2 regions of the Streptomyces sp. ICC4 genome follow, and region 2 is predicted to be linked to the other one. Evidence: riboswitches for the same ligand, from Rfam matches in the RefSeq annotation. Region 2 holds a riboswitch; the other holds the start of a gene.
What was found. Region 2 has a riboswitch for S-adenosylmethionine ahead of DRB89_RS02395 (aminotransferase class V-fold PLP-dependent enzyme). Riboswitches for the same ligand answer to the same signal wherever they lie in the genome.
Positions count from the first base shown of each region.

Region 1: another riboswitch for S-adenosylmethionine. It lies ahead of thrC (threonine synthase); the one in region 2 lies ahead of DRB89_RS02395 (aminotransferase class V-fold PLP-dependent enzyme).

Region 1 is NZ_CP030286.1:2,248,153-2,252,507, forward strand. Features, by position in the region: gene DRB89_RS10385 (trehalose-6-phosphate synthase) at 1-974, opposite strand, end outside; gene DRB89_RS10390 (glucosyl-3-phosphoglycerate synthase) at 1,040-2,011, opposite strand; SAM riboswitch class I at 2,198-2,357, shown strand; gene thrC (threonine synthase) at 2,375-3,685, shown strand; gene DRB89_RS10400 (MoaD/ThiS family protein) at 3,722-4,000, shown strand.
Region 2 is NZ_CP030286.1:494,117-498,471, reverse strand. Features, by position in the region: gene DRB89_RS02400 (Lrp/AsnC ligand binding domain-containing protein) at 1-61, shown strand, start outside; gene DRB89_RS02395 (aminotransferase class V-fold PLP-dependent enzyme) at 201-1,643, opposite strand; SAM riboswitch class IV at 1,872-1,988, opposite strand; gene trpD (anthranilate phosphoribosyltransferase) at 2,107-3,171, opposite strand; gene DRB89_RS02385 (cytochrome P450) at 3,383-4,355, opposite strand, start outside.

The DNA.
Region 1 (4,355 bases), 1.8 Mb from region 2:
AACTCCTCGTTGACCGAGGCCGCCAGGTCCGCCACCGCCCGCGTGTACTCCCGGTACACCGCCAGGTCCTGCCGGGACGGGTAGGCGGAGGCCAGGTGCACCACCCGCCCGCGCCACTCGGGGTGGACCTCCAGCAGCTCCCGGTAGGCCAGCAGGCCCCGCAGGATGTTCTTCGACAGCTCCGTGCGGTCCACCCGGACGATCGTCTTCAGGCCGGCCGTCCGCTCCCGCAGCTCCGCCAGCTTCGCGTCCACCTCCGGCCGGTGCGCCAGCGCCCGCAGCTCGTCCCCGTCCACGCCCAGCGGGTACACCGCCACCGGCGCCTCGGGCCCCGCCGACGCCGTGAACTCCCGCGCCCACCGCTCCGTGTGGAAGCCCACCCGGTCCGCCCCGAGCATCCCCCGCAGCAGCTGCCCGCGGATGTCGTCCGGGAGCATCCCCAGGAACTCGGGCGACGCCCACGGGGTGTGCGTGAAGTGCCCGATCCGCAGGTCCGGGCGCAGCTCCCGCAGCAGGCCCGGGACCAGTGCCAGGTGGTAGTCCTGGACCAGGACGCGGGCCCCCTGCGCGGCCTCCTCGGCCAGGGCCGCGGCGAACGCCTCGTTGTACGCCGTGTACGAGGCCCAGCGCCGCCGGAACGCCGCGTCGAAGACCGGCTCGCGCGGGATGTCGTACAGGTGGTGGTGCAGGAACCACAGCACCGAGTTCGCGATGCCGTTGTACGCGTCGTCGTAGACCGCGGGATCGATGTCCAGCATCCGGACGCCCGGCTCGGCCACGCCCCGCCGTACCGCCTCGCGGTCCGCGTCCGAGAGCGCCGCGCAGATCCACAGCGCGCCGGGCTGCTCCGCGAGGGCCGCGGAGAGGCCGGAGACGAGCCCGCCCCCGCCGCGGCGGGCACTGAGCGTTCCTTGCGCGTCGAGGGCGTACGAGAGCGGGCCGCGGTTCGCGGCGACGAGCACCTGGGAAGCCATGCGGCGAACCTAGCCCGCCCCGCCCCCGGTCAAACGTCAGTGCCCGCGCGCGGCGGGTTGCCCGTTCACGCCGCGCGCCGCCGCGCGTACTCCTCGATGTCCCGCATCGGCGGCCGCTCCTCGGTGTCCACGGGGTGGTCGTGGGCGACGAAGCCGTCCGGGCCGCGGTCGAACTGCGTCAGCTCCGGCCGGACGAGGTGCCCGCGCGCGAGCCGCACCTGCGCGGTGCGGTAGATCGCCGCGGCCATCCGCCCCAGTGCCTGCCCGTCCTGGTGGCGGTGGAGCCGTACGCCCACGTCCACCTGGGCGAGCGCGTCCAGCCCGGCCGTGTGCAGGGCGTCCACCATCAGGCCCAGCTCGACCCCGTAGCCGACGGGGAACGGCAGCCGTTCCAGCAGCTCGCGGCGGACGGCGTACTCGCCGCCCAGCGGCTGGACGAAGCCGGCCAGCTGCGGCCAGTGCAGGTTGAGCAGGGGGCGGGCCACGAGCTCGGTGACCCGGCCGCCCTGGCCGGGGGCGATCCCGTCGGGGTCGGGCCCGGTGACGAGGGGGCGGTCGTACATGGCCTTGACGAAGCGCAGGTCCGGATCGGTCAGCAGCGGGCCGACGATCCCGGAGACGAAGTCGGCCGAGAAGTCGCGCAGATCGGCGTCGACGAAGCAGACGATGTCACCGGTGGTCGCCAGCAGCGAGCGCCACAGCACCTCGCCCTTGCCGGGCAGGGCGGGGATCCGCGGCAGGATGTCGTCGCGGTGGACCACCCGGGCCCCGGCCTTCGCCGCGACCTCCGCCGTGCGGTCGGTGGACCCCGAGTCGACCACGACCAGCTCGTCCACCAGGGGCACCGCCAGCCCCTCGATCAGATCGCGCCGGATCACCTCGACGATGTCGCCGACCGTCGCCTCCTCGTCGAGCGCCGGCAGCACCACGCTCACGGTGGTCCCGGCTGCCCGCTTGGCGGAGAGCAGCTGGCCGAGCGGTCGGTCGGCGGCGGACCAGGAGCGGTCGGCCAGCCATCGCTCCACCTCTTCCAGCACCTTCAGCACTCCCTGGTTCTTCCATCGTTTCGACCGAAATGTGATCCATCTCGCGGTTCGGACGGCTGTCTCAACCCCCCGGGCCTTCGGTTACAGTCTTGAACAACGCGAAGGTCCACCGCATGCCGGGGGTCCCCGCGTACAAACGCCCGGGTGCGCCGTAGAGCGCGTCGCCCGGTGCCATACCGCTCATCCAGAGGGGCAGAGGGACACGGCCCGTTGAAGCCCCGGCAACCCTCCAGTCGGTTCTCGCGATCGCGCACATCCAGCGGCGTCAGCGAGGTCCCCGGCTAGGGAAGGTGCCAATTCCGTCTCATGGCGAAGTGCGCCATGGGGAAGATGAGGAGAAAGGGCCTCGCCATCATGGCTGCACAGTCTGTCGCAACCTCTGCCGAAACCGTTGAAACCGCCACTTCTGGCACTTCTGTCGATCTCGGTCCCGCCACCGGCCTCTCCTGTCGTGAGTGCGGCACCCGCTTCGAGCTCGGCCCGATCTTCGCCTGCGCCGAGTGCTTCGGCCCGCTCGAAGTCTCGTACGACCTGCCGCTGGGTGATCCGGAAGCCCTGCGCGCCGCGATCGAGGCCGGCCCCGACAACATCTGGCGCTACGCGCCGCTGCTGCCCGTCCCGGCGGACGTGGCCTCCAAGCCGAGCCTGAACCCGGGCTTCACCAAGCTCGTGGACGCGCGGAACCTGGCCAAGGAGCTGGGCGTCACCGGCAAGCTCTACGTCAAGGACGACTCCGGCAACCCGACGCACTCCTTCAAGGACCGCGTCGTGGCCATCGCCGTCGAGGCCGCCCGCGCCTTCGGCTTCACCACCCTGTCCTGCTCCTCCACCGGCAACCTGGCCGGCGCCGTCGGCGCCGCCGCCGCCCGCGCCGGCTTCCGCTCCTGCGTGTTCATCCCGCACGACCTGGAGCAGGGCAAGGTCATCATGGCCGGTGTCTACGGTGGCGACCTGGTCGGCATCGAGGGCAACTACGACGACGTCAACCGCTTCTGCTCCGAGCTCATCGGCGACCCGCTGGGCGAGGGCTGGGGCTTCGTCAACGTCAACCTGCGCCCGTACTACGGCGAGGGCTCCAAGACCCTGGCGTACGAGATCTGCGAGCAGCTCGGCTGGCAGCTGCCCGACCAGATCGTCATCCCGATCGCGTCCGGCTCGCAGTTGACGAAGATCGACAAGGGTCTGCAGGAGCTGATCAAGCTCGGCCTCGTCGAGGACAAGCCGTACAAGATCTTCGGCGCCCAGGCCGAGGGCTGCTCGCCCGTCTCCACCGCCTTCAAGGCCGGTCACGAGGTGGTGCGCCCGCAGAAGCCCAACACCATCGCCAAGTCGCTGGCCATCGGCAACCCGGCGGACGGCCCGTACGTCCTGGACATCGCGCGCCGCACCGGCGGCTACGTCGAGGACGTCAACGACGTCCAGGTCGTCGAGGCCATCAAGATCCTCGCGCAGACCGAGGGCATCTTCGCCGAGACCGCGGGCGGCGTCACCGTCGGCGTGACGAAGAAGCTCATCGAGAACGGGCAGCTGGACCCCTCGCTGACCACCGTGATCCTGAACACCGGTGACGGCCTCAAGACCCTGGAGGCGGTGGCCGCCGGCGGTGGCCAGACCGCCACCATCCGCCCGAGCCTGGACGCGTTCCGCGCCGCCAACCTGGCCTGATCTCCCTCCTCTGCACACCGGAAAGGCAGTAGCGCCATGAGCGTCAACGTCCGCATCCCCACCATCCTGCGCACCTACACCGGCGGCAAGGCCGAGGTCCCCGCCGAGGGCACGACCCTCGCCGAGGTCATCGAGTCCCTGGAGAAGAGCCACCCGGGCATCGCCGCGCGCGTCCTGGACGACCAGGGCAAGCTGCGCCGCTTCGTGAACGTCTACGTCAACGACGACGACGTGCGCTTCGAGGGCGGGCTGCAGACGTCCACTCCGGACGGCGCGGGCGTCTCGATCATCCCCGCGGTGGCCGGCGGCTGCTGAACAATCCGGCGGCCGACTTCCGGCCGCTGATGGACCAGAACGCTGAATTGCCCCCTCCGGTAATAAACGGAGGGGGCAATTCTGCTTGGTTGGGCGCGGTAGAGTTGGGGAAGTCCCCTCCGCTGGACTTGCCCGCCGCATATGAGCGGGCCGCGTGAGGGTTGACATTGAGTCAACATGCAAGTGCGGTATGGGGCGTTGGCCTGGCTTGTCCGGCCCGAGTTGCCCTGGAATATTCCTAGTTTTCACCCTATTTCAATCTTTTGCCATGTCCAGAATTCTCGTCGGAATGACCTGTTGCAGACAGCAGCGGTGCGGATACATTCAGCCCCGGTCGAGGCGTTCCGGCGCAAGT
Region 2 (4,355 bases):
GTTCCGCACGTACTCCCAGCACGACCTGGAAGCGGCCTTCGCGATCGGCCTGGACGCGTAGCGGTTCGCCGTCCGGCGGCTCACAGTTCCGGCAGGGACCAGGCCCTGCTCACGAGGTCGCCCGCCACAGGGGCAGCGGCTCGCCGACGGAAGCCCGCAGGGTCGGTATCGGGTCCCAGTACGTCATGCCCGGCAGCCTGTCAGACGGCCGGGACGCAGCGGCCCTCTTCGGTGCGGTACTGCCACTTCGCGCCGTCCGCGACGAGCTCCTTGACCGCGCGGACGAAGCGCTCCACGTGCTCGTCGGGGGTGCCGGCGCCGAAGCTGACGCGGATCGCGTTCAGCGAGCGCTCCCCCGGGGCCGCCTCCGGGGCGCCGCACTCGCCCGGCTCCTGCGGCTCGCTGCCGAGCAGGGTGCGGACCAGCGGGTGGGCGCAGAACAGACCGTCGCGCACGCCGATCCCGTACTCGGCGGAGAGCGCGGCGGCGAAGTGGGAGCTGTTCCAGCCGTCCACCACGAAGGAGATGACGCCGACGCGGGGGGCGTCGTCGCCGAAGAGGGACAGGACGCGGACCGCCGGGACCTCGGCCAGGCCGTCCCGGACCTTGGCGATGAGGTGCCGCTCGCGGGCGACAAGGCTGTCGAAGCCCGCCTCGTTCAGCGCCTTGCAGGCGGCGGCGATGGAGTAGACGCCGATGACGTTCGGGGAGCCGGCCTCGTGGCGGGCGGCGGTGGTGTGCCACTCGACGTCGACGCCGCCGGCATCCTCCCCGCTGACGCGTCGCGTCACCTTGCGGGAGGCGCCGCCGCCGGCCAGGTACGGCTCGGCCTGCTGGAGCCAGTCCGCGCGGCCGGCGAGCACGCCCGAGCCGAAGGGCGCGTAGAGCTTGTGCCCGGAGAAGGCGACCCAGTCGACGTCGAGGTCCTGGACCGAGACGGGGTGGTGCGGGGCCAGCTGGGCGGCGTCCAGGACGATGCGGGCGCCGTGGGCGTGGGCGACGGCGGCGAGCTCCTTGACGGGCCACAGCTCGCCGGTGACGTTGGAGGCGCCGGTGACGCAGACCAGGGCGGGGCCGTGGCCCCCTTCAATTGATGCGGTGCGGTCGGCGAGCGCCCGCTCCAGGGTGGCGACGGCCTCGTCCGGGGTGCGGGGGGCGTTGAGGTAGGTGACCTGCGCGTTCGTCCAGGGCAGCAGCGAGGCGTGGTGCTCGGTCTCGAAGACGAAGACCTGGCAGTCGGCGGGCACGACGGCGGCGAGCAGGTTGAGGGAGTCGGTGGTGGACCGGGTGAAGATCACCTGGTCGGTGGGGCGGCAGTCCAGGAACTCGGCGACGGTGACGCGGCTCTGCTCGAACAGGTCGGTGGAGAGCTGCGAGAGGTACCCGGCGCCGCGGTGCACGCTGCCGTAGTACGGGGCGTAGGCGGCCACGTCGTCCCAGACGCGCTGCAGGGCGGGGGCGCTGGCCGCGTAGTCGAGGGCGGCGTAGGTGACTTCGCCGCCGGTGACGAGCGGCACGGTGACGTCGCGGCCGAGGACCGGAAGCGGCTCGGCACAGGCGGGGTCGACGGTGACGGCGGTGGTGACGGCGGCGGCGGCGGTCGCGATGGTGCTGGTCGCGGCGGCGTTCAGGGTCGCGGACATGGCGGTATCTCCCGGCAGGCAGGGGTGAATGGCTTCGAAAATGCCCGTACGCGGGTACGGCGCTGCGGCCGTCCGGGGGTACGGGAGTGCCTCGGAGTCGGGTGGCGTACTCGGGGTACGCAAAAGTGACCCTGTTCCGAGGGTTTAAGAAGGGGCTGAGTCGCCCTATCGCATTCGCTTGCTCACGGAAAACGCTCCTCGAGAGACCAGGACCCCTGGTGTTCGAGGGATCCGCGCTTGCCGTAGACCTCACTGCCCACGACCTGGTCATCACCCGGGGCACCCCGCCACGGAAGGAGGGTTGCCGGACAGCAAGCCGGGGCCAAAACGCTGTCACTCGTGACCTGCTGAGCATCCTGCCACAAGATCCCGCCGACGCAAGACCCCGGTCCACATGGCGGACCGGGGTCTCCTGTTCCACGCCGTGCTCGGAGCGCGAACCCGCGAACCCCGCGCCGGCCGCTCAGGCGTTGCTCGCCGCCACCCAGCGCGCCAGCGACTCGCGGGCCGCGCCCGAGTCGATCGCCCCGGCCGCCCGCGCGACGCCCGCCGCGAGCTGCTCCTCCAGCGTGCCCGTGCCCGGGTCGAGGGCGACCAGGGCAGCCGCCGAGTTCAGCAGGACCGCGTCGCGGACCGGGCCGGGCTCGCCGGCCAGCAGGCGGCGGGCGACGTCCGCGTTGTACGAGGCGTCCTCGCCGCGGAGCGCGGAGACGTCGACCAGTTGGATGCCGATGTCGCGCGGGTCGAAGGACTGCTCCGTGACCCCGCCGTCGCGGACCCACCAGACCCGCGAGGTAGCCGTGGTGGTGAGCTCGTCGAGGCCGTCGTCGCCGCGGAAGACCAGCGCCGAGGAGCCGCGCTCCGCCAGCACGCCCGCCACGATCGGGGCGATCCGGGCGTCGGCGACACCGGTGGCCTGCGCCCGCACCTTGGCCGGGTTCGTCAGCGGGCCGAGGAAGTTGAAGGTCGTCCGGATGCCCAGCTCCTTGCGGGCCGCGGCCACGTGCCGCAGCGCGGGGTGGAACTTGACCGCGAAGCAGAAGGTGATCCCGGCCTCCTCGACGACCTCGGCGACCCGCGCCGGGGTCAGGTCGAGGTTGACGCCCAGCTTCTCCAGGACGTCCGAGGACCCGCTGGCCGAGGAGGAGGCCCGGTTGCCGTGCTTGACCACCTTGGCGCCCGTACCGGCCACGACGATCGCCGACATGGTGGAGATGTTGACCGTCTTGGCGCCGTCGCCGCCGGTGCCGACGATGTCCACCGTCCGGCCCGGCACCTCGATCAGGTTCGCGTGCGCGTACATCGCCCGGACGAGGCCGGTGATCTCCGCGACCGTCTCCCCCTTGGCCCGCAGCGCGACCGCGAAACCGGCGATCTGGGCGTCGGTGGCCTCTCCCCGCATGATCCGGTCCATGGCCCAGGCCGAGTCGTCGGCGCCGAGGTCCCGGCCGGACAGCAGGGCTTCGAGCACACCCGGCCAGCCGCGGGCCGCCACGCTGTCGCCGCCTGCCGGGGTCACCACGTTCATGGTCCGCTCCTGCTGCTGGTCTGGATGCCCAGTCGAATGGGAAGGCCTTCAGCCTATCCAGCCCCGGAGACCGCAATGAGCCCCGTCCCGAAGGGCGGACACGCGGGACCGGAACTCGGCCACCGCGCACGCGCGCGAGCCGGGCCCCGTTCTCCGGGGCCCGGCTCGCCTTCGCACACCGCGGTCAGCCCGGTCAGTGCGGCCAGTGCGGTCAGCGCGGTTCCACCCGCATGGGCAGGGGCCCGGTGGACAGGCTCATGTGCGGCCTCGGCTTGACGCGCGTGCCGGGCACGGGGCGCAGCCGCCACTTGGACGCGATGGCCGCCAGCGCCAGCGTGGCCTCGGTGATGCCGAAGACGTCGCCGATGCACTTGCGGCTGCCCGCGCCGAACGGCACGTAGGCGCCGCGGGCCACGTCCTTGGCCCGGTCGGGGAGCCAGCGGTCCGGATCGAAGTGCTCCGGCCGGGGGAACAGCCCGGGGATCCGGTGCACCACGTACGGGCTGATGATGATGTCGTCGCCCGGCATGAGCGGGACACCCCCCAGCTCGGTGGCCGTGGTCGTGGTCCGGGTGTAGATCCAGGCCGGCGGGTACAGCCGCAGGGTCTCGGTGAAGACCCGCTGCGTGTACCGCAGCTCGGGGATGTCCTTGAACTCGGGGAACCGCTCCCCCGGACCCCCCAGCACGTGGTCCAGCTCGGCGTGCAGCCGCGACTCCGCCTCCGGGTTCTGCGCGAGCAGGTGCAGCGCCCAGGTCAGGGCGGAGGCCGTGGTCTCGATGCCGGCCAGCAGCAGGGTCATGACCTGGTCGTGGACCTCCTGGTCGGAGAGCTTCTCGCCGCTCTCCGGGTCCTCGGCCGCGAGCAGGGCCGACACCAGGTCGCCGCGGTCCCGGTCCGAGGTGCGGTAGTCCTCGACGATCCCGTCGATCAGCTCGTGCATCTGCTCCAGCGCCCGCGCGAACTCCCGGTTGGCCGGGGTCGGCAGCTTGCCCAGCAGGCCCGTCGGATCCACCGCGTTGCGGTAGGCGCCGCGGACGATGACCGGCAGGCAGTGCTGGATGACCGCGACCGCGTGCGGGGCGATGTCGAGGGCGAACAGGGCCCGCGCCGTGATCCGGGCGGTCAGCGCCTGGGTCACCTCGTTGACGTCGACGACCTGGCCGGCCGTCCACGTGCCGGCC